2 regions of the Thioalkalivibrio sp. ALE22 genome follow, and region 2 is predicted to be linked to the other one. Evidence: riboswitches for the same ligand, from Rfam matches in the RefSeq annotation. Region 2 holds a riboswitch; the other holds the start of a gene.

Region 1 (14,733 bases), on a different contig from region 2:
GTTTTGTCCCCAATGACGCGGGCAGCGAAGCCTTTGCCACAGCCCGACGCGGGCAGGGGCTTCGCGTGCAAGCACGCTCCCACAGAACAGCACGCAAGTGCCCGGGCTCGGGTTGGCTCGGGGTCCTGGTGCAGCGCGGGATGGGTAATCATCAGTAGGCCTGCCATGGCTCGACAATATGCAGGGACGCGAGCGGGACGTCGATACTCAGGAGTTTTTCCAGCGGCCAGCCCTCGTGCAGGGCGCGGATCAGGCGGATGACACCACCGTGGGCGATCACGAGGACCTGCTCCCCTTCGTTGGGCGCCAGGTCATTCCAACCGGCGACCACACGCTCGCGGAACGCCCCAAGCGACTCGCCATTGGGCGGCGCGTGATTCAGTGGATCTTCCCAGAAGCGACCCAGGGCGTTGGCCTGCGTCTCCATCAGCGCTGCCGCCGTACGGCCTTCCCAGTCGCCGAAGTCGAGTTCGGCCAGGCGTTCGTCCACGGCGAGTGGCACGCCTGCCTGCCCGGCGAACGCCTCGGCAGGCCCGAGGCATCGCATCAACGGCGAGCAGACGACGCGATCCCAGTCGGCGTCACGCGCGAGTGTCTCGCGCATTGCGTGCCAGCCTGCTTCCGTCAGCGGGACATCGCTGCCACGCCCACAAAACCCCTGGCCCGTGGTCTCGCCGTGCCGCAGCAGGCCGATGCGTGTGGCGTCCGTGCTCAACTGCCCTCTCCGCTCACACCCGCCTCGGCGAAAGTCGCCATCCCCGAATGCAGCTCGCAGGCCAAGCGCAGCAGGGGCACGGCGGTGGCCGCCCCGCTCCCCTCGCCCAGGCGCATACCGAGATCGAGCAGTGGCTCGGCCGCCAGCGCCTGCAGCAGTCGCTGGTGGCCCGGCTCCGCCGAACTGTGGGCGTAGAAGAACCACTCCGCGGTGCCCGGGCACAGGAGTTCCGCCACCAGCGCCGCCGAGGTGCTGATGAAGCCGTCCACCAGTACCGGCAACCCGATCTGTGCTGCGGCGATATAGGCGCCGGCCAGGCCAGCGATCTCGAAGCCACCCAGACAACGCAGGCTACCCAGCGCATCACCGCGCACATCGACGTGAGTGCTCAACGCCTGTTCGATCACCTCGGCCTTGTGACGCACGCCATTGGCATCCAGACCCGTGCCGGGCCCGGCCAGATCGGCCGGCGGCAGGTCCAGCAATGAACAGGCAAGTGCGGCGGCCGCCGTGGTATTGCCGATGCCCATCTCGCCACCGATGAACAGTTGCGCCCCGCCTCTTCGGGCGCGCTCGGCGCACTGGCGGCCGGCGTTCAGCGCGCGCTCCAGCTGCGCCGGCATCATCGCCGGTTCGCGGGCCAGGTTGGCGGTGCCGGGACCCAGATTGAGTTGCTGCACGCCGCTGACGGCCGGTGGCTGAGCCACGGTACCCAGGTTAATCACCTCGATGGACGCGCCCAGGTGCCGCGCCAGTACCGAGATCGCCGCACCGCCGTTCGCGAAGTTCGCGACCATCTGCGCCGTCACGGCCTGCGGGAAACGGGAAATACCCTCGGCCACAACGCCGTGGTCACCGGCGAACACCGCGATGTGCACCTGCTCCAGCGTCGGCTGGGCCACGCCCTGCATGGCGGCCAGGCGTTCGGCGATCGCCTCCAGCCGCCCGAGCGAACCCGGCGGCTTGGTCAGTTGGGCCTGCCGCTCGGCCGCTGCCTGGCGCGCCTCGGCGCTCAGGGACGCCGGCGGCACCTGCAGCCAGTCACAGTCTTCGGTCACATGTTCTCCCTATTCGATCCGTCTTCGCGGGCAAGCCCGCTCCCACAAACAAACTCGCTCCCACAAAGGCATGTGCGGCAGCCTTGTGGGAGCGGGCTTGCCCGCGAACCCTCGTCACCCTGGCCACAGCAAAGCCCGCCCTGGATCACAGAAGGTCACCCTTGAGCACATGCGGGAGACCGGCGACGGTGAGGACCACGCGGTCCATCTCGGGGGCCAGGCGCTGGTGCAGCCAGCCAGCCTCGTCGGCGAAGCGGCGGGACAGCGCATCCATGGGGGTAATGCCCATCCCCGTCTCGTTGGAGACGAACACCAGCGTGCCCGGCAGGCCCGGAATCGTCTCGATCAGGGCCTCGCGCTCGCGTTCGATCCGGGCCTCGTCATCGGTGCACAGGAGCTGGGTCAGCCACAGGGTGAGGCAATCGACCAGCAGGCACTGGCCCGGGCCAGCGGCCTGTTCCAGTGCCCGCGCCAGTCCCGTGTCCGCCTCGACCAGGCCCCAGTCGCCGGGGCGGTCGGCACGATGACGCTCGATCCGGCGCGCCATCTCGGCATCGTCGGCCCGTGCCGTGGCGACATAGGTGACCGGCCGGCCGGATTCCGCCGCCAGGCGTTCGGCCAGCCGGCTCTTCCCGGAACGCACGCCGCCCAGGACCAGGGTCTTCATGCCACCGGCTCTCCCGATTCCGCCCGCAGCAGGGTCAGTACACGCTTCATGTCCAGGTGTTCCTCCAGCGTATCCGCCAGGCGTGCAAGACCGCGTTCGCGCGCCGCGGCCAGGTCTTCTCCCTGTCCCAAACCGGCCCGCATACCCGCCCAGTGCAGCAAGGCATCGGCGGCCTCCGAACGGTCGAATACGCCATGCACGTAGGTACCGGCCACCGTACCGTCCTCGCTGCACGCGCCATCCGGCCCGTGCGCCAGATGCAGCAGCGGCTGCTCCAGTCCGGGCCCGGTCGTGATGCCCGCATGAATCTCGTAGCCTTCCACGCCTGCCTCCCGGCCCAGCACACGATCCCCGTGAACACGCTCCAGACGCTTCTCGGGGGCCAGGCGGGTCTCGATATCGAGCCAGCCAAGCCCCGGCGTGGAACCGGTCCGGCCCTCGACGCCGTCGGGGTCGTGCACGGCGCGCCCCAGCATCTGAAAGCCCCCACAGATGCCCAGCACCTTGCCACCGTAGCGCACATGCCGTTGCAGCGCGGCCTCCCAGCCCTGATCGCGCAGCCAGACGAGGTCGTCGGGCACCGACTTGGAGCCCGGCAGGATCACCAGATCCGCCGGCTGCAACGACTCGCCGGGCCCGACAAACCGCAGATCCACCGCCGGGTGCAGGCGCAGCGGGTCGAAATCGGTGTGGTTGGAGATGCGCGGCAGGGCCGGCACGACCACCTTCAGCGCATCCGTAGCCTTCTCCGGCACCGCCTCGCGCGGCAGGGCGTCCTCGGCATCCAGATAAAGCCCGTGCAGGTACGGAATCACGCCGAGCACCGGCTTGCCGGTCTCCTGTTCCAGCCAGTCCAGCCCCGGCTGCAGCAGGCTGATATCGCCGCGAAAACGATTAATGACGAAGCCCTGAACCCGCGCACGCTCGGTCTCGCTCAGAAGCGCCAACGTGCCCACCAGATGCGCGAAAACCCCGCCCCGGTCGATATCCGCGACCAGGATCACCGGGCAGTCCACCGCCTCGGCGAAGCCCATGTTGGCGATATCGCCCGCGCGCAGGTTGATTTCCGCCGGCGAGCCCGCGCCTTCCACCAGCACGTGGTCGTACTGATCGGTCAGGCGCCCGTGCGACGCCAGCACCGCCTCGCGGGCCACCGGCTTGTAGTCGTGATAGGCCCGCGCATCCAGTTCCGCCGCGGGCCGCCCGTGGATGATCACCTGCGCACCCTCGTCCGAGCTGGGCTTGAGCAGTACGGGATTCATGTCCGTATGCGGTTCCAGGCCGCAGGCGGCGGCCTGCAGGGCCTGGGCCCGGCCAATCTCGCCGCCATCGGCGGTGACGGCGCTGTTCAGCGCCATGTTCTGCGGCTTGAACGGCACCACCGACAGTCCGTGGCGATAAAGCACCCGCGCGAGCCCCGCCACCAGCACGCTCTTGCCAGCATCCGAGGTCGTCCCCTGCACCATCAGCGTCGTGCCCGTCATGCCCGCTGCAGCCCCGCTTCGAGACGCTGCCACTCGGCCGCGTCACCCGGCAGGCCAAACCGAAGACTCCCGGGCGCATCGAATCGACGCACCAGGATGCCCTGCCGGCCCAGATGGTCCTGCCAGCCCGCGGGATCCTCCACCCGGCACCACTGAAACAGCGCGGTGCCGCCGGTGGGCGCCAGCCCGTGCGCACGCAGCCGTTCCGCCAGGCGCTGGCCGCGCGCCTGCAGGAGGCTACGTGTCTCGGCCTGCCAGGCACGGTCGGTCAGCGCCCGAGTAGCAACCCAGCGCGAAGGTCCGGCGAGGCCCCATGGACCCAGTCGGGCGGCCAGCTGCGCGCGCATCGCGCCGTCGGCGATCACGAACCCGACCCGCGCGCCCGCCAGCCCGAAGAACTTGCCGAGAGAACGCAGCACCACCAGGCCTTCGCGCGGTGCGTCCTGCGCGAGACTGGCCCCCGGCGTCACATCCATGAAGGCCTCGTCCACGATCAGCCAGCCACCACGCGCGGCCAGTTCCGCATGCCAGGCCAGCAGGTCCGCACGTTCGAAGCACTGACCCGTCGGGTTATTCGGGTTGACCAGCACCAGCACGTCCAGATCGGGCAGCGCGGCGGCGATCGCCTCGCCACTCAGCGGGCGTACCGTGTGCCCGGCCTTGCGCCAGGCCCGGGCGTGCTCGTTGTAGCTGGGTTCGAGGATGCCGACGCGCGCCGAACCCGAGCGCAGCGCCGGCAACAACTGGATCGCCGCCTGCGAGCCCGCGACGGGCAGAAGGGCCGCCGTGCCGTAATAGTCAGCGGCCGCGGCCTCGAGCCCGTCGTCCGGTTCCGGCAGCCGCGCCCAGACCCGCTGCGGGACCTCGCCCACGGGATAGCCATGCGGGTTGATGCCGGTGGAGAGATCCAGCCACTCGCTTGCCGGAATGCCGTAGCGCGCAGCTGCCTGGCGCACGCCACCCCCGTGCACCTGCATGAGCGCCCGGGATTCGGGCATGGGGGCCTTCTGCCGATCAGAACAGGACAACGACAATCACCCCCATCACGATGAACGCCATCCAGATCGCCAGCGCCCGGTCCACCAGCGCCACCGCCTGGCGAATGCCCGCGGCATCGGCCAGGCGGCCCATGCCCAGACGCGGACGCCACTCGCGCTGGCCGCCATAGGGCGCCGGGCCGCCCAGCACCACGCCCAGCGCACCGGCCCCAGCGGCCATCACCGGCCCGGCATTCGGGCTCTTCCATCCGGCGGCTTGTTCACGCCAGCACTGCAATGCGTCCCGCCCGCGCCCCGCCAGGGCATAGGCCAGGGCCGTCAGACGCGCCGGGATCAGGTTCATGGCGTCATCCAGCCGCGCGGCCGCCCAGCCGAACGTGGCATACCGCTCGTTACGGTACCCCCACATCGCATCCAGGGTGTTGACCAGCCGGTAGGCCACCACGCCCGGCGCCCCGGCGACCAGGAACCAGAAGATCGTGGCAAACAGCGCATCGTTGCCGTTCTCCAGGACCGACTCGATGGTCGCCCCGCTCACCCCGCGCACGTCCAGGGCCTCCGTGTCCCGACTGACCAGCATCCCCACGCCCGTGCGGGCACCGTGCAAATCATCCGTCTCCAGGGCCCGCGCGACCACCTCGGCGTGTTCGTCCAGGCTGCGCCAGCCGATCGCCAGGGTCAGGATCGCCAGCGACAGCAACCAGCCCCAGGCCAGCGACGCCCCCAGAGCGGCCAGCGCCACCCATGGCAGGACCAGCGCCGCGAGCAGCAACGCCCCGCGCAGGCGACTGGGCGCATGCCAGCGGGACTCGGCCCAGGCCGCCAGCCGACCAAACCCGGCCAGCGGATGGAATCGCCGCGGATCGCCGAACAAGCGATCCAGGATCAGGGCGCCCATCAGGATCAGGAAGGCGCTCATGCGCTGTCGGATCCGGTCCGATCGTCCGCCCCGTTTCCGGCGCCTGCCGCATCCGGGTCGGCTGCCAGCTCGCCGGGCACGCCCCAGCGATCCTGAAAGACCAGTTCTTCCAGGGGCCGCCGGCGATCCCAGCCCGCGGTCTCCAGCATCGGCCGGTCGTAGAAACGCTCCACATGACCGAGGCACAGCACCGCCATCGGATAGCCGCCCTCCGGCATGTCCAGCTGCCGCGCCAGCCAGTCCGGATCGAACAGCGAGACCCAGCCCATGCCCAGCCCCTCCGCGCGGGCCGCCAGCCACAGGTTCTGAATCGCGCAGGCCGCCGAGCACAGGTCCATCTCCGGGAGCGTCCGGCGCCCCAGCACATAGCGTTCGCGGCCGTCGGTCAGGGCCACGACCAGCAACTCCCCCGCCTCGCGGATCCCTTCCAGCTTCAGACGGTGCACCTCCGCCGCGCGCTCCCCGCAGGCCTCGGCGGTGCGGGCCTGCTCGTCCGCGGCGTGGGCATGCAGGGCCTCGCGCAGGGCCGGGTCGGTTACCCGCAGGAAGCGCCAGGGCTGCATGTACCCGACGCTGGGGGCGCGGTGGGCGGCCTCCAGCAGCCGGCGCAGCGTAGAGCCATCCACCGGATCCGGACGGAAATGGCGCATGTCGCGGCGTTCCCCGATCACGCGATAAACCGCCTCGCGCTCGGCCGAGGCGAACGCGTTCGGATGCTCTGCTGTCGGTTTGGGGTCTGGGTTCGTCATGCGTTTCCGTCGGGGCGACGGCACGGCGAAACCACGAAGGAACGGGCACCGCAGATGGTGCCCGTGCCCTCGATCGTTGCCCGCCGCACGATCGCAGGATGCGTCATCACCAGGCCGGTCTCCGGGCTCGCGAGCGTCGGCGGCTGCCGATGCCACAGACGCCTTCCCGTGACCCGTGGGGGCACAGTGGCCAAGCCTGCGGTGTGGTTCGCCGCTCACTTACCGTTGCGGGGGCAGCGCCGGATTTGCACCGGCTTCCCGTTTCACCTGCGCATTGCAGGCACCTGATTCAAGCCGCCGTATGATACGCGTTCGGCGCGCCCCCGACCAATTTGGGCACCAAACCATCTTGCCCATGCTGCTATGATGAAACGCTTTTGCGGCTTGCGCGCACTACCGCAGACGTCCTCCATTCGACCTCGCAACAGCGCCACAACCACCGGATTTTTATGAATTTCAAGACCCTCGGACGCTCCTCCGCCCTGCTCGTCGCGACGTTGCTTTGCACCGCGCCGGCACTGGCCGACCCGGTCTCGGTGACCGACGATGACGGTCACGAGATCCGGCTGGAACAACCCGCCGAGCGTATCGTCAGCCTCGCCCCGCATATCACCGAGGTGCTGTTCGCGGTCGGGGCCGGCGACAAGCTGGTGGGCGCCACTCAGCACAGCGATTTCCCGCCGGAGGCGGAGATGCTCCCCCGCGTGGGCGGCTACAGCCGCATCGATATGGAGCGCGTCGTGCAGCTCGATCCGGACCTGGTCGTTGCCTGGCGCAGCGGAAACTCGCAATCCCAGATCGAACACCTGCGCGAGCTCGGCTTCCACGTCTACGTGTCGGAGCCCCGCAGCTTCGACGGCGTGGCCGCCAGCATGCGCCGCATGGCCCAGCTCGCCGGCACCGAGACGCAGGGCGACGAGGCGGTGCGAAGCTTCGAGGAGGCGATCGACACCCTGCGCCAGGACTACGCCGAACGCGACCCGGTACGCCTGTTCTATCAGGTGTGGGAACAGCCCCTGATGACGGTGAACGACGACCACCTGATCAGCGAGGCGATCCGCCTGTGCGGCGGGGTAAACGTATTCGGCCACCTGGATCGCCTGGTCCCGCGCATGGATCGCGAGGCGGTCATCGAGGCCGATCCGGAGGTCATCATTGGCGGCGGCATGGGCGAGGATCGCCCCGACTGGGTCATCGCCTGGACGCAATGGGAGGACATGACCGCGGTCCAGCGCGACAACCTGTTCTTCATCCCGCCGTCCCTGCTGCAGCGCCATACCCCGCGCATCGCCGAGGGCACCCGCCTGATGTGCGAGGAGCTCGAGCGGGCCCGACTCCGCCGGGTGGACTGACCCCTCGTGACCCGCGCCTTCCTCCTTGCCGCCGCGGTCCTGCTGCCGGCGTCGCTGCTGGCGGTGCTGATCGCGCTGGCCTTCGGCAGTGTCGCGATCGCGCCCGGCGACCTGCTGGCGGTGATGCTCGGCGAGGGCAGCCGCCTGCACGACACGCTGGTGCTGGAGCTGCGCCTGCCGCGCGCCCTGGCGGCCTTTGCCGCAGGCGGGTTGCTGGGTCTGGCCGGCGCGCTGATGCAGGTGCTGCTACGCAACCCGCTGGCCGACCCCTACGTGCTGGGCCTCTCCGGCGGCGCCTCCGTCGGCGCCCTGCTGGCGATGCTCGCGGGCCTGTCGATGTTTTCCGTCTCCCTGGCCGCGTTCGCCGGTGCCCTGCTGTCCACGGTGATCGTGTTCGGCCTGGCGCACGGTACCGGCAGCTGGACCCCCACGCGCCTGCTTCTGACGGGCGTGGTGGTCGCGGCGGGCTGGGGCGCCATGATCAGCTTCCTGCTCGCAGTCAGCCCCACGGCCGAGCTACCGGGCATGCTGTACTGGCTGATGGGCGATGTGTCCCACGCGCGAAACCCCTATCCCGCCTGGATCCTGCTGGTGCTGGTCGTGTTCCTCGCCCTGCCGCTGGGCCGCACGCTGAACGTGCTCGCGCGCGGCCCGATGCAGGCCGCGGCACTCGGGGTGGCGGTGCGCCCGGTGGAATGGAGCATCTATGTCGCCGCCGCGCTGATCACCGCGACCGCAGTCATGCAGGTCGGCGCGGTCGGCTTTGTCGGGCTGATCGTGCCGCACATGCTGCGCCTGGTCTTCGGCAACGACCAGCGCGTGATCCTGCCGGCCTCCGCGCTGGGCGGCGGCATCCTGCTGACCCTGGCCGACACCCTCGCCCGCACCATGATCGCCCCGGAGCAGTTGCCGGTCGGCGTAATCACCGCGATGCTGGGGGTCCCCGTGTTCCTGTTCCTGCTGTACCGGAGCCGCTGATGGCACCCCGTCCACCCATCGCCCCCGCCCACAGCCGGCCGCATGAAGCCCCGGGCCTGGGCGCGCGCAGCGTCCACCAGAAGCCGGGCCCGGATACGCTACTCGCCACCCGCGACCTGGTGATCGACATCCCGGGGCGCGCACCCGGCGCCCCGCTGGAACTGACCGTCGACCCCGGGCAGTGCTGGGGCATCCTGGGCCCCAACGGCGCGGGCAAGAGCACGCTGCTGCAAACGCTCGCCGGCCTGCGGACCGCACGCGCCGGCACCATCGAGGTCCGTGGCCAGGCAATCACCCGCCTGCCCCGCGCGGAACTGGCGCGGCGCATCGGCCTGGTCTTCCAGACCCACCACGACGGCTTCCCCGCGACGGTGCTGGAGACCGCGCTGATCGGTCGGCACCCCTACCTGCGCCCCTGGGACATCGAGACCTCCGAGGATTACGCCCGCGCCCGGGCCGCCCTGGCGGAGATGGATCTCGCCGAGCTGGAGCACCGCATGGTGGACACGCTCTCCGGGGGCGAGCGGCAGCGTCTGGCCATCGCCACCGTGCTGACCCAGGACCCCAGCCTGCTCCTGCTGGACGAGCCCACCAGTCAGCTGGACCTGCATCACCAGGTCGCCGTGCTGAACCGCGTGCAGGGCATCGTTGCCCAGGCGCACCGGGCCGCCGTACTGGTCCTGCACGACGTCAACCTGGCCGCGCGCTACTGCGACCATCTGCTCCTGCTGTTCCCCGACGGCCAGGCATGCTGGGGCCCGACCGCCACCATGCTCGTGCCCAGTGCCCTGGAACGCCTCTACAACCAGCGCCTGAGCGTAGGCGAGGTCGACGGCCTGCCCGTGTTCCTGCCGCGCAACGAGTGACCGCCATGGAATTCTTCCGCAACCTGCCCGCGACCCTGGATGCCGAAACCTTGCAGCGGCGGCTGAACGTCCCCGCCCTGCCCGCTCACAGTGATGCCATCGACACGCTGATCCAGGACAACGGTCCCGATGCCGGCGTGGTCTACTGCCTGTGGGGCGAGTTCCGGGTGCACCGCGAGGTCATCAACGGTGGCGTGCGCCTGTCCCTGCCCGACTGCCCCAACGGCCTGGCCTGGACGCTAACCACCGGGCACCCGCCCGACCCGCAGGCCGTCGTCCTGCACCTGACCATCAACCGTCAGGAACACGATCCCGATTTCATCGAGAGCCTGGAGGCGTTTGCCGATTCCTGGGATCTGTCCACCGCCTGACAAAAGGCCCCATGACGGGAAACGATGCAATTTTCTTTTCGTTTCATGGTCGGTATGGTGCAGACCTGTTGCGAAGGAGAACGCCATGAACCCGACACCGCCGGACAGCGTGAAGACCTCCCATCCCACCCAGGACGGGGCCGGGGTGAAGATTCGGCGCATCCATGACTTTCGTGGCGGGCTGGACCCCTTCCTGATGCTGGACGAGCTCAAGGCAAGCGCGCGCGAGGACTACATCGGCGGCTTTCCCGCCCACCCGCATCGCGGCTTCGAGACCCTGACCTACCTGGTCCATGGCGGCCTGACGCACGAGGACTCCATGGGCAATCAGGGCCGCGTGGAGGCCGGCGAGGCCCAGTGGATGAGCGCCGGCCGCGGCGTGATCCACTCCGAGATGCCCCTGCTCGACAGCGAGGGCCTGCACGGCTTCCAGCTGTGGGTAAACCTGCCCGCCCGGCGCAAGATGGACCCGCCGCGTTATCGCGACGTGCACGCCGACGCAATGCGCCACCTGCCGGAAGACGACGACCCGCTGCGCTTCAAGGCCATTGCCGGATCCTGGCAGACCAGTGCCGGGGATACCGAGGGCCCGCTGGCGCAGATTGGCGAAGGCGCCGCGATGGCCGACCTGACGCTGCCCGCCGGCTATCGCCTGTCGCTCGCCGTGCAGCTCGAGGACCGCGTGCTGGCCTACGTGTTCGACGGCGAGCTCATCGGCCTGCAGACCGGCCAGATGGGTGTGTGGAGCGGCCAGACCCAGATCCACTTGATCGCCCAGCAGGATGCCCGCGTGCTGCTGTTCAAGGGGCGGCCGCTGGGCGAACCGATCGCGCATTACGGCCCCTTCGTGATGAACACCTCCGACGAGATCGAACAGGCCATCAGCGACTACCAGTCCGGCCAGCTCGCCGCCGAGCCGGCCAGCATGGACTGAGCCCCGGGCCCAATCCGAGCCTGGCAGGGGCTCGCGGGCAAGCCCGCTCCCACAGTGATCTGGGCCGGGCTGCCTGTCGAAGCCATCGCTCTACCTGCAGCCCCCTGTGGGAGCCGCCGTGGCGGCGAAGCCCCCGCCCGCGTCGGCAAGGCCCCAGACCATCACCCGCTACGGCGTCGAGTCGCTGTCGTCCTCGCGCGCCCAGCCCATGGTGCGCTTCACGGCCTTCTTCCAGCCGCGGTAGTACTGTTCCCGCGTGGCCGCGTCCATCTGCGGCTCGAACACCCGGTCCAGCCCACCCTTCTGCGCCAACTCGTCACGGGTCCAGAAGCCGACCGCCAGTCCCGCGAGCCAGGCGGCCCCCAACGCGGTGGACTCGGTCACCGCCGGGCGCTCGACCTGCACCCCGAGCATGTCGGCCTGAAACTGCATCATCACGTTGTTGGCCACGGCCCCGCCGTCGACCCGCAGGGCCTTCAGCCCGATCCCGGCGTCCTGCGCCATGGCATCGATCACATCGCGTGTCTGATAGGCCAGCGCATCCAGCGTGGCGCGGGTGATGTGCTCCTTGCGCGTTCCACGGGTCAGGCCGAAGATGGCGCCGCGCGCGTACATGTCCCAGTACGGCGCACCCAGCCCGGCGAAGGCGGGCACCACGTAGACCCCGTCGGCGTCCGCCACCTTGCCCGCGTAGTACTCGGAATCCTCGGCCGCGTCGATCAGGTGAAGCTCGTCGCGCAGCCACTGGATCGCGGCCCCGGCAATAAAGATCGAGCCCTCCAGCGCGTATTCCACCCGGCCGTCCAGCGACCACGCGAGGGTGGTGAGCAAGCCGGATCGGGACTCCACCGGCGTGCCACCCGTGTTCATCAGCAGAAAACAGCCGGTCCCGTAGGTGTTCTTGGCCATGCCGGGCTCGAAACAGCCCTGACCGAACAGGGCCGCATGCTGGTCCCCCGCCACGCCGGCGATCGGGACCTCCGCGCCACCGAACATCTCGGCGCCGGTGACGCCCAGCACGCCACTGGAGTCCACCACCTCGGGCAGCATCGCGGGAGGGACCTCGAACCGCTCCAGCAGATCGGAATCCCATTCCAGGGTGTGAATGTTGAACAGCTGGGTGCGCGCGGCGTTCGTCACATCGGTCACGTGACGTTCCCCGCGGGTGAGGTTCCAGATCAGCCAGCTGTCCACGGTGCCAAAGGCGAGTTCGCCCCGTTCCGCGCGCTCGCGCGCCCCGTCCACGTGATCCAGGAGCCAGCGCAGCTTGCTGGCCGAGAAATAGGCATCCACGACCAGACCGGTACGCTCGCGCAGCAGGCCCTCGAGGCCCTGCGCCTTCAGTTCGTCGCAGAACGCGGCGGTACGCCGGTCCTGCCACACGATCGCATTGGCGATCGGCTCCCCCGTGGCGCGGTCCCATACCACCGTGGTCTCGCGCTGATTGGTGATGCCGATCGCCGCCAGCCGGGAGGGCTTGATGCCGCGGGTCTCCAGTACTTCGCGCGCCACACCGATCTGGGTGCCCCAGATCTCCATCGGGTCGTGTTCCACCCAGCCGGGTTGGGGATAGATCTGGCCGAAATCCTTCTGCGCCACGCCGACGATCGTGCCCGCGCGGTCGAACAGGATGGCCCGGCAGCTGGTGGTGCCCTGGTCCAGGGCGAGGATGTAGCGCGCGTCGCTCATGAGGGGACTCTCCCTGGCCGATTCAGGCACCGTCCTCGATCAACTCGATGGCGTTGCCATCGGGATCCCGCACGAATGCCGCGGGGCGGCCGGAGCGGCTGTGTTCCACCGCGAAGCCCGCGGCCTCCAGCCGCGCCGCGAAGGTTTCCAGGTCCTCCACGCGCAGCGCCAGGTGACGGTCCTGCCCGCACCGTACCGCCCGCTCGGTCGGGTCCGGGTTGGGCACCCGCAGCAGGTGCAGGGCCTGGCCGTTGCCGAGGTCGTACCACAGCCCCGGAAATCCGAGTTCGGGCCGCTCCAGCGGCGCCAGCCCAAGGTGGTGCCCGTAGAACTCGCGCGCGGCCTGAACGTCCGCAATGACCAGGCTGGCGTGATGCAGGCCGAGGACTCCCGCATTCCCGCGCCCGGCCCCGGTCATACCCGCAGCATCCCCGAGGCCGGTTCCAGCAGCACGATTGCCTGCGCCGCCACGCCCTCCTTGCGCCCGGTGAACCCGAGATGTTCGGTCGTCGTGGCCTTCACGCTGACGGCCTCGGGCACCAGGCCGGTATCCGCGGCGATATGATCGCGCATGGCGGGGACGTGCGGCGCCAGCTTTGGCGCCTGCGCGATCACGGTGGAGTCGATGTTGACCGGGCGCCAGCCGGCCGCCGCAACACGCTGGAGGACCTCCCGCAGCAGGACGCGGCTGTCCGCGCCGCGAAATGCGGGATCGGTATCCGGAAAGTGTCGTCCAATGTCACCCAGGGCGGCGGCGCCGAGCAGGGCATCGCAGACGGCATGGAGCAGCACGTCGCCGTCCGAATGCGCGACGAAGCCACGCTCGAACGGGATATGCACGCCGCCGAGGACCAGATGATCCCCTTCACCGAAGGCGTGCACATCGAAGCCCTGGCCGATGCGCAACCCGCTCATGCGCTGAACCGTCCTTCCAGCCGGCCCTGCTGCATCAGGTAGAGACGGGCCAGCTCCAGATCTTCCGCCCGCGTGATTTTGATATTCATCGCCGAACCCTCGATCAGCCGCGGGGCCTGCCCCAGAAACTCGATCGCGCTGGCCTCGTCAGTCACCGCATGACCCGCATCGCGTGCGCGCGCATTCGCTTCTCGCAGCATCCCCAGCCGGAACATCTGTGGGGTCAGGGCGCGCCAGACCCGCTCCCGGTCCAGCGTCCGCTCCACGCGGCCGCCGCCATCGCTCCACTTGATGGTGTCGGTACTGGGGCTGGCCAGCAACCCGCCCACCGCGTCATCCCGCAACTCACGCAACAGGCGGTCCACATCCGCCTGCGGCAGACAGGGACGGGCCGCATCATGGACCAGTACCCAGTCGTCCGCGTGCGCCCGTTCGGCCAGGAAGTCCAGGCCATTCTGCACGGAATCCACCCGCTCCGCTCCGCCGGCGGCACGGAACAGCCGCCCGCCCGCCAGCGGCAGATCCAGGGCGTCGGGATCCACGTCGGGTCCCAGCACCAGCACCACGCCGCGAATGCGCGGATGCTCGAGGAAGATCGAGAGGGTATGCGACAGGATCGTCCGCGAACCCAGCGTCAGGTACTGCTTGGGACGGTCGGACCCCATGCGCCGGCCAATGCCGGCCGCCGGGATCAGTGCCCAGAAGGCCGGTTCGCGCGCCGCTGCGCCCCCGGTGTCAGCCATCAAAGGGATCCTCCGGTGGCAGGGTGTCGGTGGCCGGCTCGGCCTCCTCGGGCACCCGCGAGTCGGGACCGGGCTCGGTCTGCCCGGCCGATCCGGGGAGCGGCTCGATGTCCAGCGTGGCGGGTTCGTCCTCGCCCACCACGAAGAAGAAGACCTCGTCCTCGCGGATCATCCCCAGGTCGCGCCGGGCCCGTTCTTCCACCGCCTCGGTTCCGCCGCGCAGGTCTCGCACCTCCGCCTCCAGGGCCTGATTGCGCTGCTCCAGTTCGGCGTTCGAGGCCTGCTGGCGCTCGAC
Region 2 (14,733 bases):
TGCGCGAGCAGTTGCAGGCCCGCCAGGCGCTCGCTCTGGAGTTCGAGCGCGAGTACCGCGCGGTAGAGCGTGTCGCGCTCGGGGGTGCGCAACTGGCGGCGCAGGGCGCGGATGCGTCCGGTGGCAGAGGTCTGCCAGCGGCGGGCGGTTTGCGCGAGCCGTTGCCACTGAGAGGTCGTCAGCGGTCGGGGGTACCACAGGGCAAACAGCGCCAGCATCACATCCACCCCGAAGTCCTCCTGCCAGCGCATCAGACGCGCGCGTGCATCGGGGTCGGCCCAGAGGGTTCCGGCGAAGCGCCAGAAGGCCTCGAAGTCCGTCGACGGCTCCTCCGGGGTGCCTCCGGATTCAGGCACTGCTCGCGGCGGAGGAGGTGAACGTAACCCCGGCGGTGTTCCGCAGACTCTCGGGCTCAAGGATCTCGAGGTCGCGGGTGTGCAGGCTGATGACGCCCTGGTTGCGCAGCTGGGTGAACAGTCGGCTGATGGTCTCCTGGGTCAGGCCCAGGTGGTTGGCGATATCGGCGCGCGACATCGGCAGGTAGAACCGCTCGGGAGACAGGCCGCGGGTGCGCTGGCGTTCCGACAGCCCCACGAGGAATGTCGCCAGGCGCTGCTCGGCCGTACGCTGGGCAAGCAGGGCATGCAGACTTTCGTCCTGCGCGAGCTCCTGGCTCATCACGCTCATCATGTGCTGGCGGAACGTGGGCAGGCGCCCGGCGAGGTCGTCGACATGCCCGTAGGGCACGGCACAGACGCTGGTGGATTCCAGGGCCACGGCACTCACCGGGTGCTTGCCCGAATGGATCGCGTCCAGTCCCAGGAGGTCGCCGGCCAGAGCAAAGCCCGTGATCTGTTCAGTGCCGTCATCGGAGATCAGCACCGTCTTCAGTGCCCCCGTGCGGACCGCATACAGCGCGTCGAACTTGGCCCCCATGGTGAACAGGGCCGCGCCCTTGGCGATCGGCCGGCGCTGCTGGACGATCTCGTCGAGCTGCCAGAGCTCGTCCTGCGGCAGGCCGACCGGCAGGCAGAGCTGGCGCAGGGTGCAGTGCTGACAGGCTTGGGTGGGTCGTAGCGTCATGAGTGCAGGGTAGCCGTTTTTTCGGAATTGGGGAAAGGGATTTTCGGGGTCTGCCATCACGCCCGGGAATGCGCTACTGTCCCTGTGGAATGCAGGTGATTCGGGTCGGGGTTATTACGGGTCTCGAAGCGGCGCCGGCCGCCCATTTCACCGCGCGCGGCATCAGGCATGGACAACGCGAGATAACAATATTTAGACTCAGTTTACATTGGGTGGCGCGGCAACGGCCTGGAACCCACGCGTTGCGCACGGGCCGCCGAGACAAGGACAGGGGTCGAGATGATCGAGCGGTTACTCGAGCAATACATGCGCTACGGGACCTTTGTGCTGCGGCACCCGGATGGCCGCGAGCAGCGTTTCGGTAGCGGTACGCCGGAGATCACGATGCAGCTGCATGACCGGGCGGTGCTGCGCAAGATCGGTCGCGATCCGGGGTTCCAGCTGGGCGAGACCTACATGAACGGCATGTGGTCGCCTGGCCCCGAGGGCCTGCAGGTGTTCCTGGATGTGGCTATGCGCAACTTCGCGCCGATGTTCCAGCAGCGTGTCAATCCGGCGGTGCGTATGCTCCGGGCGCTGATCGAGCAGGGCAACAAGGTGGCGCGCTGCTATCAGAACATCGCCCATCATTATGATGTCGACGAGTGGCTTTATCGCCAGTTCCTGGACGAGGGCATGTTCTACAGTTGTGCCTACTTCGAGCGGCCCGATATGACGCTGGAGGAAGCGCAGCAGGCCAAGTGCGCGATGCTGCGCAGGAAGCTGCGCCTGGAACCCGGCATGCGGGTCCTTGATATCGGTTGCGGCTGGGGCGGCCTGGCCTTCCATCTGGCCGAGCACGCGGACGTGCAGGTCGACGGCGTGACACTGTCCCGGGAGCAGCTGCGGGTGGCCCGGGAGGAGGCCGGGCGACGCGGGCTGGAGGACCGGGTGCGGTTTCTCTACCAGGACTACCGCGAGCACGAGGACCAGTACGACCGGATTGTCAGCGTCGGCATGTTCGAGCATGTCGGCACACCCAACTACGGTACGTTCTTCCAGCGGGTACACGACCTCCTGACGCCCGACGGCATCGCCGTGCTGCATACCATCGGGCGGCAGGAGCCGCCGGGCACCTCCAACCCGTGGCTCAGCAAATACATCTTTCCGGGCGGGTACACCCCGGCGCTGTCCGAGGTGATGAGTGCGCTGGAACCCACCCCGCTGTACACCACGGACATCGAGTTCTGGCGGCTGCACTATGCCGAGACACTGGCTGAGTGGTACCGCCGCTTCCAGAAGGTCCGAGCCGAGGCCGTGACGCGCTTTGACGAGCGCTTCTGCCGCATGTGGGAGTTCTATCTGGCCAGTTGCGAGGGGACCTTCCGCTGGTGGGGACAGGTGGTCTTCCACGTGCAGATGGCCAAGCAGCAGGACGCGGTGCCGTTGACGCGCGACTACCTCTATCGCGACGATGCCTCCGAGGTGGTCTCGATCCCGCCCGGCGAGGCCCAGGCACGGCGCAGCAACGCGGCCTGAGGGGTGGCCGAATGCGCCGGGAACGGCGCGAAAACGGGGCCCGGAGCGCGCGAACCGAACGTACTTTCCCTACACTAATGGGGACGTTGCGGCCATGCCGGCGGTGACCATCCATTCCGGAGCAGGGGCGCGTGTTCGGTCGCTTTCGTAAACGCAGGGAGGCACCGGGTCAGGAAGACCCGCAGGCCGTCGGGCCGTCGCAGGAGAACGTCCTGATCGAGGCGGCCGGCCGCAGCCGCATCACCGAGGTGGCGGCCACCGCGCGGCGCGTCCCCTGGTCGCTCAATTTCCTCCAGCTGCTGTGGGCGGCGGGACCGGTCACGTTCCTGGCCATGCAGGGCGGGTACTTTCTCGGTTTCGGGCATGCCGCCCCGGCACAGAACTTCATCTTCTTTGCCGTCTACACCCTGCTGTTCGGGGTGATCGGCCTGGTGGCGCGCTTTGTTGCCGATGCCACCCGCGGAAAACGCCAGGAACAGTCGCGCGAGCAGCTGCGCAACACGATCGACCTGCTGCCGGACCTGCTGTTCGTGACCCGTGATCTGGCCATGAGCGAGCTCGCACCGGATATGCGCCGGCGCAAGGCGGCCGAGGTGCTGCTTCACGAGGTGGATATCTCGCCCGAGGGGGTGGCCGTCGCGGTACGCGAGATGACCGGCGATACCAGCCTGGCGGCTGCCGCGGAGCAGATTGAGGTCTATCGCCGCCTGGGCCTGCGCTCGCGCGTGGGCGATCTGGTGGGCGCGACCGAGGATTCGCGGCTCGCGGCCCTGGAGAAGCTGCACCACGAGGCCCCGGAGGTCGCCGACCTGCTGCGCGATCGGCTGCGCGGCGTGGCGCCGACCCAGGAGGATGGCGTGCGCCGGGTGGACCAGTTCCTGGACCGCCTGTTTTCCGCCGCCGATGCCGACGACCTGGCCCGGTGCACCCTCGACGATGTGCAGGCGATCTTCGTGCTCGCGTTCGAGCTCGTGAACGGGCGCCAGATCAAGCGCCTGAGCTTCGAATGGTCCGGTGGCTGGCAGCTCGGGGCCGCCCTGGATCGACTGGAGTCCCAGGGCAACCGCTTTCGCGTGGCGCAGGCCGGGGTGGTCAGCCGCCTGCGCTCGCTCGGTATTCTGCTGTCCCAGAGCGATGCCTCGGGGCTGGACCCGCAGGTCCTGCGCGAGCCCGTAACCGACCTGGGGCGTCAGGTCCTGGAGGCACTGCGTACCCTGGAGGATCGGGAACCCGACGAGCATTCGCCGGAAGGCCAGCTCCTGGGGCTGGCACTGCGTCGGGTCGAGGACCTGCGCGAGGCGCGCGACCAGCTGATGCAGGCGCAGAGCCGTTACGCCAATGCGGTGGAGCGCTGGGAGGCCCTGCGCCGCGCCCAGGTGGAGAAGCGGGGCGAGAAGCGCTGGTTCAAGCGCAGTGTGCGCGGTATCCGGGTCAGCGAGGAGCTGATCGAGCTGACCGATGACCAGAAGCTGAAGCTGGCCAACGACTTCTGCAACTTCCTTAAGGAGTTGAAGATCCAGCGCGAAGGCGACCTGTTCTACTTCGGGGGGGCGGCGCTGGACGCCGAGACGGCCAAGCGCATCGGCATCCAACTGGCCCTGATCCTGGAGCCGCTGGTGGACCTCACCAACCCGAGCATCCAGCGCGCCATCTACGCCAACCCGGCCGCGTATCTTGGGGGGCTGTATGTGGGCATGAGCGCGGATGCCAAGGCGGGTCTGGGCTCGGCCATGGTGCGCAAGGTCCGCCAGGATCTCGGGCGCATGGCCGAATGGCTGGCGATGCGCCTCACGCGTATCTATCACCTGCCTTTGAGCGATTCGATGCGCGATTTCCTGGTCGAGCAGTACGGCGCCAACCGCGAGCGCCTGGACATGCTGGCAACGCATGCCGGCGACGAGTCGCATCCCGTGGCACTGCGCGCCGAGCGGTCGCCCGAGTTTGACGCCATGCTGCAGGACAAGACCTGGGGCCTGCTGCTGAAGCGCGGGACCCGCTATCTCCACGCCGAGGAGCGGCGCCGCCGCTGATGATCCGTCGCGACGGGCCTGGTTCGACGGTTCCGGTTGTGCGAGATCGAGTCTCCCCCGGCTGGTAATTTTGCGCCCAATTGTGTAGTGTTCGCCGCGTTCCCCGGTGCCCGGCCAGGCTCGACCTGGCGGGTTAAACGGGAAGTTCGGTGAGTCCGGGCAGGTCTCCGAGGCCTGCGGACGAAACCGACGCTGCCCCCGCAACGGTGATCGAGCGAGGGACCGCCCGACGGTCCCTGATGGTCGCGGCCAGTGCCACTGAACATGATGTTCGGGAAGGCGCCGCACCGGAACGCTCGTCAGCCCGGAGACCGGCCAGGGAATGATCGCGCGGCATGCGGCGGGCATGCGAGGCGGATGATCGGGCCTGGCCGCTAGCCGGTTGTGGCCGATCCCCCTCGTGTCTGTCTCCTTCCTGTTCGCGCGATCCCGACGAATCAACGGCGTGCGGGCGGCTCGCCGGGAGACTCCAAAAAATGAAACGCACAGCACTTTCCGCGGCCATCCTGTTGGCCATGACCCCCGCCCTGGCACACGCCCAGGACGCACCCGAAACCGAAGCCCAGACCCTCGACACCGTCCAGGTGACGGCGACGCGCATCGCCCAGACCGTCGACGAGACGCTCGCATCGGTCACCATAATCGACCGTGAAGAGATCGAGCGGCTGCAGCCCAAGCAGTTCACCGATCTACTCGAAGGCCGCGCGGGGATGGAAACCTCCCAAAACAGCGCTTTTGGCAAGACAACGTCCGTCTATACCCGCGGGACGAATTCCGATCACACCTTGTTGCTGGTCGATGGAGTCCGTATGGGTTCCGCCACCACAGGTGGCGCGAGCTGGCAGTTCCTACCGTTGGAGGAGATCGAGCGGGTCGAGATCGTGCGCGGGCCGCGAACCAGTATCTACGGTTCCGACGCCATCGGCGGGGTGGTGCAGGTGTTTACTCGTGAAGGCCGCAAGGGACCGCCGAAGGTCAACGCGTTTGTCGGCGGGGGTAGCTTCAACACCTGGGAAGCAGGTGTCGGCGTGGCCGGAGGCACTGATAGCACTAGCTACAGTTTCTCGATCAGCCACTTTGATACTGACGGCATCAATGTCCAGGACGACTTTGGGGATGATGACCCTAATGGATATGACAATACCTCGCTTTCGACTAAGGTCTCGCACCGGCTGGAAAATGGGATCGAGGTCTTCGGCAGTATTCTTTACTCCGAAGGTGAGTCGGAATTTGATAGTACAGAGGGGCGCGATTACACCGATTATGTCCATGCTGCGGTCCGTGGCGGTGTTCGTTTGGCCATCACGGATCGTTGGGAAACGGAGGTCAGTTTAACGCACAGCAGGGATGAGAACGATCGTTATAATGATGGAAGCTTCGCGTCGCGTTATAACACCACTCGGGATTCCATAGACTGGCTGAACGAGATCGCGTTGACGGATCGTCTGTTCTTGACGGCTGGCCTGGATGCGCGGGAAGACCGTATTGAAGTCGACGATCCTGGCTTTTTCGGAACGGAAAAGTACGAGGAAAACAGCCGTTACAACGTGGGCAGTTACGCCTTGCTCCAAGCGGAACTAGGGGATCATCTCCTAGAGGGTTCGCTGCGTCACGACGACGACGAGCTTTTTGGTGACAAGACTACCGGACAGATTGCCTGGGGGTTGCAGGCCACTGACGCGCTGCGCCTGCGAGCCTCCTACGGTACTGCTTTCAAGGCCCCCACCTTCAACGAGCTTTACCATCCGGATATCGGATGGTACCGGGGTAATCCGGATCTTGTTCCAGAGGAATCTGAGACTTTCGAGATTGGAGCCAGGTACTCGGCTGGAGGAGCTTACATCGATGTGTCCGTGTTCGAAACTCGTGTTGATGACTTGATCCAAAATCAATGTGTCGCAAATTGTGACGCTGAACAGTTTTTTATGAGGGTCAATGAACCGGCCAACATTAATGAGGCACGTATTCGTGGCCTAGAGATCGAAGGTGGCCACGATTTTGGACTGTGGACTTCCCGAGCTTCGCTGACTCTGGTTGATGCGAAGGATCGTGAGACTGGCAACGAGCTGCAGCGTCGGGCACCTGTAACCGCCCGTTTTGACTTGGATCGGCAATTCCAGGACTTCTCGCTCGGAGGGTCCGTGATTGGGAAGAGTCGTTCGTATAATGATGCGGGCAATGAACATCGGCTCTCTGGGTATGGTCTGATGAACCTTCGTGCGGGTTACCAGATCGATCCGGAGTGGCGAATCGAGGCCTCGGTCGACAACGTGTTCGACAAGGATTACGAGACCGTGGGCGGGTACAACCAGCCTGGGCGGGCCGCCTTCGTGAAGCTCCGCTACCAACAGAGGTAAGACCATGGGAAATCGACTGTCGAAGATCGCAACGCGTACCGGCGACGAAGGCCGGACGGGCCTGGGTGATGGCTCGCGCGTGGACAAGGACAGCCATCGGGTCGAGGCCTTTGGCGACGTGGACGAGCTGAACAGTGTCGTGGGCCGGGTCCTGGTCCACGACCTGCCCGAAGAGGTCCGTCGCTCGCTGGCTCTGGTGCAGCACGAGTTGTTTGATCTGGGAGCGGAACTGGCAGTGCCAGGGCACCAGGCCCTCCCGGAGGCTTCCGTGGAGCGGCTGGACGTGGAGCTTGAGTCCTTCAACGCCGATCTGCCCGCCCTGAAGGAGTTCATCCTTCCGGGCGGGGGTCCCGCTACGGCCGACTGTCACATTGCGCGTACCGTCTGCCGGCGCGCGGAACGGCGTCTGGTGGCGCTCAATCACCACGAGGCATTGCGTCCGGCGTCGCTGGCCTATGTCAACCGGTTGTCGGATCTCCTGTTCGTGCTCTGCCGTGTGCTGGCTCGTCACGAAAACGGTGCGGAGGTCCTCTGGCAGCCGGCCAACCAGCGCGGCTGACGGGTCTTCGTGGGGGCGCCGCGGTGGCGGCGTCCCATTCCCATTGCAACGGTCGAGGCGTGTCGAGTACACGCCTCGCGCCCTATTGCACCTGTTTATCGGGAAGTTTCCATGCGTTTTCGTTGCACGATCCTGAGCATCTTCGCGCTTTTTCTTTTCGGAATGGTACCGGCCCATGCGGGTCCGCTCGTGGTGGGTGTGGTCTCCGATCGCTCGGCGGCGGAGGTGGCCGCTGGCGCGCATCGCTTCCTGGAGGCTCATCCGCAGGCGGAGGTGATCCTGCGGACACCGGAGCAACTCGCGGACAAGTCGGACGAGGCGGTATCGGCGCTGTGGCGGGAGGCCGACGCCATACTCGTTGCGGCTGTTTTCGGGGACCAGGCCGCGCGCCTCGACCGTCTGTTGCGGGAGGCCCCGCCGCCCGAGGGGGCCCCGATTCTGGCCATTAACAGCGTGCGTCACCTGACGGCGCTGTCCCGGATCGGCGGCGAGGCCGTACTCGTGGGTCTCGATGACGAGAAGCGAACCGAACTGGCGGCCAACCCCGACCCGGGCGAAGACCCGCGCGTGCACCTGGCCCAACAGCGGGAGCGTTTCCCCGAACAGGCGGACTGGCTGACCGGGCGCGCGTTCTATCAGGGGCGTACACCGGAGAATATGGAGGGGCTGATGCGCTGGCTGGCCGCGCGCGGCGGGCACGAGAACGAAGTTCCGGAGCCGGACCCGCGCGAGACCATCCGCTATTACCGGCATGGGAACTCCACTCCCGACCCGGACGATCTCGAGCTGGACGACGGGCCCGCCGTGGCGTTGCTGGACCTGGATACCGGTGACCGGCCGGGAGACCGCGCGCTGCTGGACGCAGCCTGCGAAGCCCTGGAGGCGCGAGACATCCAGTGCTTTGCGGTGCTGGCGCGCTGGGGCGGGGCCAGCCGCGAGGCGGTCGAGACGCTGGCCGAGGCGGCCGGGCCGGCGGATCTGGCGGGTATCGTCAGCCTGCAGGACTTCGTGGTCGGCGGGGGCGGCAACCGCGAGGCGGTGGCCGAGGCCTTCGGCGAGCTGGATGTCCCGGTGATCAAGGGCATCCGTCTGGCAGATGTGAGCGCGACCCAGTGGCGGCTGTCGCACGAGGGCATCCCCTGGGACAAGGTCCACTACCACGTGGCCATGCCGGAGTTGCAGGGCATGAGCCAGCCGATGGTGCTCGCGACCGCGGGCGCGCCGGAACAGGACGAACGCACCGGCGTGCGCCTGACCCTGACCGAGCCGGTCGACGAGCGGGTCGAGGCCCTGGCCGATCGGGTGGCGAGCTGGCAGCGGCTGCGCCGCCTGGACAACGCGGACAAGCGCGTGGCGGTGGTCTACTACAACCATCCGCCGGGTCGCCAGAACATTGGTGCGGACAAGCTGGATGTCCCCGAGTCGCTGCTGGAGATCCTGCAGCGCCTCGAAGCCGCCGGGTACGACCTGGGCGACGCGGTGCCGGAGGACGCCGAGACCCTGCTGGAGATGATCCAGGATCGAGCCGTGAACCTGCCGGAACAGGCGGATGCGCTGGACGCGATCGCCGGCCGGGTCGCCTCGCTGGATCGCGACCAGTATCAGGCGTATTTCGACAGCCTGCCGGAGCCCGTCCGGGCCGAACTGGTCGACGGCCCGATCGGCTATCTGCAGGCACGTCTGGAGGCCGCCAGGGCCGCCGACAAGGTCGAGATCGCGCAAGCTGCGCTGGAAAGCGGTGTCGGTGATCTGCGCCACATGCTCGAGAGTTATCCGCACGCGGCGCAGGAGCGGGCACTGGACCTGCTGGCCCAGTACGAGGAGGCCTGGGAGGCCACGCTGGCGGGAGAAGATGCCCACGCGACCACTGAGCAGTTGCGCAAGGCGTTGGTGCGCACGGGCATCCCCGGCCTGACCGGCTGGGGCGAGCCGCCGGGCGAGGCGATGACCCGCGATGGCGAGATGCTGTTCCCGGGGATCGAATTCGGCAATGTATTCATCGGGCCGCAGCCGCCGCGCGGCTGGGAGGTCAGCGAGCGCCTGCTGCACGCGAATACCACGTTCCCGCCGACCCACCAGTATGTCGGCTTCTACCACTGGATCCGCGATCACTTCGAGGCCGATGCGCTGGTCTATGTGGGCCGCCACTCGACCCGCGAATTCCTGCCGCGCCGGCGCGCGGGGCTGGCACCGGATGACTATCCCGAGATCCTCGGGGGCGCCCTGCCGATCATCTATCCCTACATCGTCGATGGTGTGGGCGAGGGTATCCAGGCCAAGCGCCGCGCCATGGGCGTGATGATCAGCCACCTGACCCCGCCGCTGGCGGCCACCGAGCTCTACGACAGCCTGCTGGAACTGCGCCAGCTGGTGGAGACCTACGAGGCCGCCGCGCAGCCGGATGCCGCGACGCGCTCGCGGGCCGTCCAGACCCTGCGCGAACGTATCGAGGACCTTGGCCTGACCGAGACCATCGAGCGTGAACTGGCGCGGGGTCACCATCACGATCACGGGCATCACCATGATGATCACGGTGATCATCACGAGGGGCATCACGACGAGGACCACGCGGGACATGGCGAAGGCCACGGAGACGAACACGGCGACGAACATCGCGACGCGGACCATCACCGGGAACACGGGGATGAAGAGCACGAACACGCCCATGAGCATGACCACGCGGACGAGCATGCGGATGAGGGCCATGATGAACACGCAACGACCGTGCTGGCGGAGATGGACGAGGAGTTGCTGGTCCACGAGATCGGGCATTACCTGACCGACATGCAGGAAGACCAGATGCCGCTGGGGCTGCATGTGTTCGGACGCGACTGGAGCGACGAGGCTGTGGACACGATGCTCGAGTCGATGGCGGGTGACGACGCGGTCGGCGACGACTGGGACGCCAAGCTGCGTGGGTCCCCGGCGAGCGAGCGCGCGCATCTGCTGGCGGCGCTGGAAGGCCGTTTCGTGCCGCCAGGGCAGGGCAACGACCCGATCCGTACGCCGGAGGTATTGCCGACCGGGCGCAACTTCCACGCGCTGGCGGCGGACCTGGTCCCCACGCGTATCGCCTGGGGTATCGGTCAGGAGCTGGCCGCGGATGCCCGCGAGCACGGTGATCCCGAGGCGGATGGCAGCGAGGCGATCATCCTCTGGGCGTCGGATACTGTGCGTGACGAGGGCGTGATGATCGCCTTTGGCATGGACATGCTGGGCATTCGTCCGGCCTGGAACAGTCGCGGGATCGTCCAGGGGCTGGAGCGCATGGACCTTGATGAAGCCGGGCGCGATCGACGTCGCGATGCCCTGTTTACCACCTCCGGTCTGTTCCGCGACCTCTACGAGGACCAGCTGGTGTGGCTGGACCGGGCCGCGCGCCTCGCGCTGGACGGATCGTCCGAGACCATTCTTGCCGAGTACCCCGAGCTGGAAGAGGCACTGGAAGCGGCGTTGGCCCCGCTGGGGCAAGACCTGCGCGATCCGGGCACCGAGCCCCTGGCGCGCAACGATGTGGCCGCCCAATGGGTGGAGGACACCCAGGCCCTGCGCGCCGCAGGCCTCAATGGCCTCGAGGCGGGTCAGCAGGCCGCGCTGCGGGTGTTCGGTACCGCCCCCGGGGCCTATGGGGCCGGGGTCAATCGTCTCGCGGACCGTTCCGGGGCCTGGGAGGACCGAGCCGAACTGGGCGCGGCCTATCTGCGCCGGATGGGCCACGCCTACGGGGCGGACGAATCCGGTGGCTCCGCGCACGAGGCCTTCGAGGCCCGGCTGGGCCAGGTCGGGCGCACCTATCTCGGGCGCGCCTCGCACCTCTACGGCCTGCTGGACAACGACGACGGTTTTGACTTCCAGGGCGGGCTCTCGACCGCGGTCGAAAGTATTCGCGGCGCTGTGCCGGACAACCGCGTGCTGCAGCACGCCGATCCGGACGACCCGCGGGTGGAGACGCTGGGCCGCGCGCTGATGCGCGAGCTGCAGGGGCAGAACCTGAACCCGCAGTGGATCGAGCCGCTGATGGACCACGGCTATGCCGGGGCGCGGACCATGGCCCGCGACTTCGTCGACAACCTGTGGGGCTGGCAGGCCACCAATCCCGAGATCATCCGCTCCTGGGTCTGGGACGAGGTGCATGACGTGTATCTGCAGGACCGCCACGGCCTGGGCGTGGACGAATTCCTCGCCGACGGCCACAACGTGCATGTGAAGACCCACCTGCAGGCCGTGCATCTGGTGGCCGCCAGTCGTGGGTTCTGGGAGGCCGATCCGGAGGTACTGGAGGCCCTGTCCGAACGCTTTGCCGAACTGGTGGCGGAACACGGCCTGCCGGGCAGCGGGCACACGCGCCCCGACCACCCGATGCTGGACGAGGTGGCCGAGCGCCTGGAGGAGCCCGAACTGCGCGAGGCCTTCGAGGCCGTGCGCGCGTCCGCGCAGATCGATCGCGCACAGGCGGAGGCCGACCCCAGCCGTGTCACCGAGATCCAGCCGCTGGAAGACCCGGCGGCGCAAGAGATGCCGGAGATCCCCGAACCGGCCGAGGCCGACGGCGGGCAGGAGGCTGGCGACGAGGCGGGGGGCATGCCCTGGCTCCCGTGGCTGGTCGCCGGCGTGCTGTTCCTGCTTCTGATCGGTGGTGTCGCCGCCGGCCGACGGCGATAACCGCCGCTGGAAATGTCTCCTGTAGGAGGCCAGCCCTCTGGCCGATGGGGTATGTCCGGCGGCTCATCGGCCAGAGGGCTGGCCTCCTACATAAGAACGTGGGAAGCGCTGAACAAAGGTTAATGAGGTAAACGCGAATGCCGTTCTCGATCACGATGGAACTGATGGATACCGTGGTGCGCTGGCTGCTGGAGCCGGTGATCATCGGCCTGCTGGTGCTGGTCGCGGTCGCCGTGTGGGAGCTGGGCCTGGCACTGGGCGAACGTTCCGGTGGGGTACGCCGCCTGGAACTGAGCGGCGATGCCGAACGCCTCGCCTACCGCGCACGACGCCGCATCGACCGCGCGGATCTGCTGGCACGCATCGGCCCGATGCTCGGGCTGATGGGGACGTTGATTCCGCTGGGTCCCGGGCTGGCCGCGATGGGCCGGGGCGAACTGGAAATCCTCGCCCAGGCCGTTACGGTGGCGTTCAACACCACGGTGCTGGGGCTGCTGGTCGGCATCCTCGGCTTCCTGCTTGGACGCCTCCGGCGGCGCTGGTATGACGCCGCGATGGAGCGCCTGGAGGCGGCGGCATGAGGGTCCCGCACTACCGCGCCAGCCGTTTCGATGCCCCCGACGAGGAGCCGATGGGCCCGCTCGCCAACCTGGCCGATATCATGCTGGTGTTCGCCGTGGGCCTGATGGTGGTGATGGCTGCTTCCAGTAACGGGCTGGAGCCGGCCAGCGGCGGCGCCGAGATCGAGGCCGGCCGCGAGATCCCGGACCCGCCCGAGGGCGCCGGCGAGGCCGGCTCCGGCTTCGAGTCGATGGGCCAGGTCTACCGTGACCCGGAGACCGGACGAATGATCCTGATCGGCGAGTAGACCCGCCCCCTGCGCACCCCGAACAAGCAATGAACTCAAGGAGTACATCAACATGACCAACGATACCGACGCCGCCAAGGCCGAACGCCACGCGCAGCGTATGGCGCGCAAGAAGGAAGTGGTGGACCGCAAGATCGCCGAGGCCCAGGAAGAAAAGGGCGTGTTCCTGATCCTGACCGGAAACGGCAAGGGCAAGAGCTCCTCCGGCTTCGGCATGGTTGCGCGCGCCCTGGGGCACGGCATGCACGTCGGCATCGTGCAGTTCATCAAGGGCCAGTTCGCCACCGGCGAGGAGGCCTTCTTCCGTGGCCAGGACAAGGTGCAGTACCACGTGATGGGCGAGGGCTACACCTGGGAGACCCAGGACCGCGACAAGGATGTGGCCGCGGCCCGCGAGGCCTGGGCACATGCCCGCGACATGCTGCACGACCCGAACGTCGACCTGGTGCTGCTCGACGAGCTGCACATCGCGCTGAAATATCAGTACCTGGATGTGGACGAGGTGCTGGAGGATCTCGCCAATCGCCCGCCGATGCAGCACGTGATTACCACCGGCCGCGCCGCGCCGAAGGCACTGATCGAGGCGGCCGACACCGTGAGCGAGATCGGCGTGGTCAAGCATGCCTTTCAGGCCGGCATCAAGGCGCAGAAGGGGATCGAGCTGTGAGTGTGAGCTGCCCCGCGGCGTTCGTGGCGGCCCCGGCCTCGGGGCAGGGCAAGACCACGATCACCGCCGCCATCGCCCGTTACCACCGCAACCAGGGTTTGCGCGTGCGCGTGTTCAAGACCGGCCCCGACTTCCTCGACCCGATGATCCTGGAACAGGCATCCGGGCATCCGGTCGACGCCCTGCATCTGTGGATGGTCGGGGAAGAAGCCTGTCGAGCGATGCTGTACGAGGCCGCACAGGATGCCGATCTGATCCTGGTCGAGGGCTCGATGGGGCTGTTCGATGGCGATCCCTCCGGGGCGGATCTGGCGCAGGCCTTCGGTTTGCCGATCCTGGCCATGGTGGACGCCAGCGGCATGGGCCAGACATTCGGGGCGCTGGTGCATGGCCTGTCGACCTACCGCCCGGGTCTGTCCTTCGCGGGCGTGATTGCCAACCGGGTGGGCAGTCCGGGCCATGCGCGGATGCTGGAGGATTGCACCCCGGAGGCGATCCGCTTCTTTGGTGCCGTGCAGCGTAACGAAACGCTGAGTGTCCCGGATCGTCACCTGGGGCTGGTGCAGGCCGGCGAGATCGCCGATCTGGATGCGCGGCTGGAGGCGGCAGCGGCCGCGATTGAAGAGGCTGGGGTGACAGGGCTCCCGGAGCCGGTGCGCTTTGATCCGGAAACAATTGCGCCGATCGAGGCGGCGCTGTCCGGCGTGCGCATTGCGATCGCGCGGGATGCGGCTTTTGCTTTCATGTATCCGGCCAACCTGCGCCTGCTGGAGAAGATGGGCGCCGAACTGCGGTTCTTTTCCCCGCTTGCGGGGGACGGGTTACCAGAGGCCGATGCCGTCTGGCTGCCGGGTGGCTACCCCGAGTTGTATCTGGATCAGCTGTCCGCCAATGCTGTCCTGAAGTCGGACCTTGAGGCCCATCATGCGGCGGGTCGCCCCATCCTGGCGGAGTGCGGGGGCTTTCTCTACCTGCTGGATGAACTGGCC

What was found. Region 2 has a riboswitch for cobalamin ahead of F793_RS0109625 (TonB-dependent receptor domain-containing protein). Riboswitches for the same ligand answer to the same signal wherever they lie in the genome.
Region 1: it holds a riboswitch for cobalamin, as region 2 does, so the genes downstream of both, bluB (5,6-dimethylbenzimidazole synthase) here and F793_RS0109625 (TonB-dependent receptor domain-containing protein) in region 2, are expected to answer to the same signal.

What each region holds. Positions count from the first base shown of each region.
Region 1 is NZ_KB906500.1:246,468-261,200, forward strand. It holds gene F793_RS0102840 (histidine phosphatase family protein) at 152-715, opposite strand; gene cobT (nicotinate-nucleotide--dimethylbenzimidazole phosphoribosyltransferase) at 712-1,773, opposite strand; gene cobU (bifunctional adenosylcobinamide kinase/adenosylcobinamide-phosphate guanylyltransferase) at 1,919-2,440, opposite strand; gene F793_RS0102855 (cobyric acid synthase) at 2,437-3,924, opposite strand; gene cobD (threonine-phosphate decarboxylase CobD) at 3,921-4,922, opposite strand; gene cbiB (adenosylcobinamide-phosphate synthase CbiB) at 4,939-5,841, opposite strand; gene bluB (5,6-dimethylbenzimidazole synthase) at 5,838-6,590, opposite strand; cobalamin riboswitch at 6,685-6,893, opposite strand; gene F793_RS0102875 (cobalamin-binding protein) at 7,040-7,942, shown strand; gene F793_RS0102880 (iron ABC transporter permease) at 7,949-8,920, shown strand; gene F793_RS0102885 (ABC transporter ATP-binding protein) at 8,920-9,786, shown strand; gene F793_RS0102890 (hypothetical protein) at 9,792-10,157, shown strand; gene F793_RS0102895 (pirin family protein) at 10,243-11,091, shown strand; gene glpK (glycerol kinase GlpK) at 11,260-12,780, opposite strand; gene F793_RS0102905 (VOC family protein) at 12,803-13,198, opposite strand; gene ispF (2-C-methyl-D-erythritol 2,4-cyclodiphosphate synthase) at 13,195-13,695, opposite strand; gene ispD (2-C-methyl-D-erythritol 4-phosphate cytidylyltransferase) at 13,692-14,438, opposite strand; gene ftsB (cell division protein FtsB) at 14,431-14,733, opposite strand, start outside.
Region 2 is NZ_KB906507.1:40,113-54,845, forward strand. It holds gene F793_RS0109605 (DUF2390 domain-containing protein) at 1-356, opposite strand, end outside; gene fnr (fumarate/nitrate reduction transcriptional regulator Fnr) at 349-1,083, opposite strand; gene F793_RS0109615 (cyclopropane-fatty-acyl-phospholipid synthase family protein) at 1,363-2,601, shown strand; gene F793_RS0109620 (hypothetical protein) at 2,733-4,631, shown strand; cobalamin riboswitch at 4,719-4,966, shown strand; gene F793_RS0109625 (TonB-dependent receptor domain-containing protein) at 5,108-6,988, shown strand; gene F793_RS0109630 (cob(I)yrinic acid a,c-diamide adenosyltransferase) at 6,993-7,547, shown strand; gene F793_RS0109635 (cobaltochelatase subunit CobN) at 7,659-12,209, shown strand; gene F793_RS0109640 (MotA/TolQ/ExbB proton channel family protein) at 12,347-12,790, shown strand; gene F793_RS0109645 (DUF2149 domain-containing protein) at 12,787-13,077, shown strand; gene cobO (cob(I)yrinic acid a,c-diamide adenosyltransferase) at 13,130-13,744, shown strand; gene F793_RS0109655 (cobyrinate a,c-diamide synthase) at 13,741-14,733, shown strand, end outside.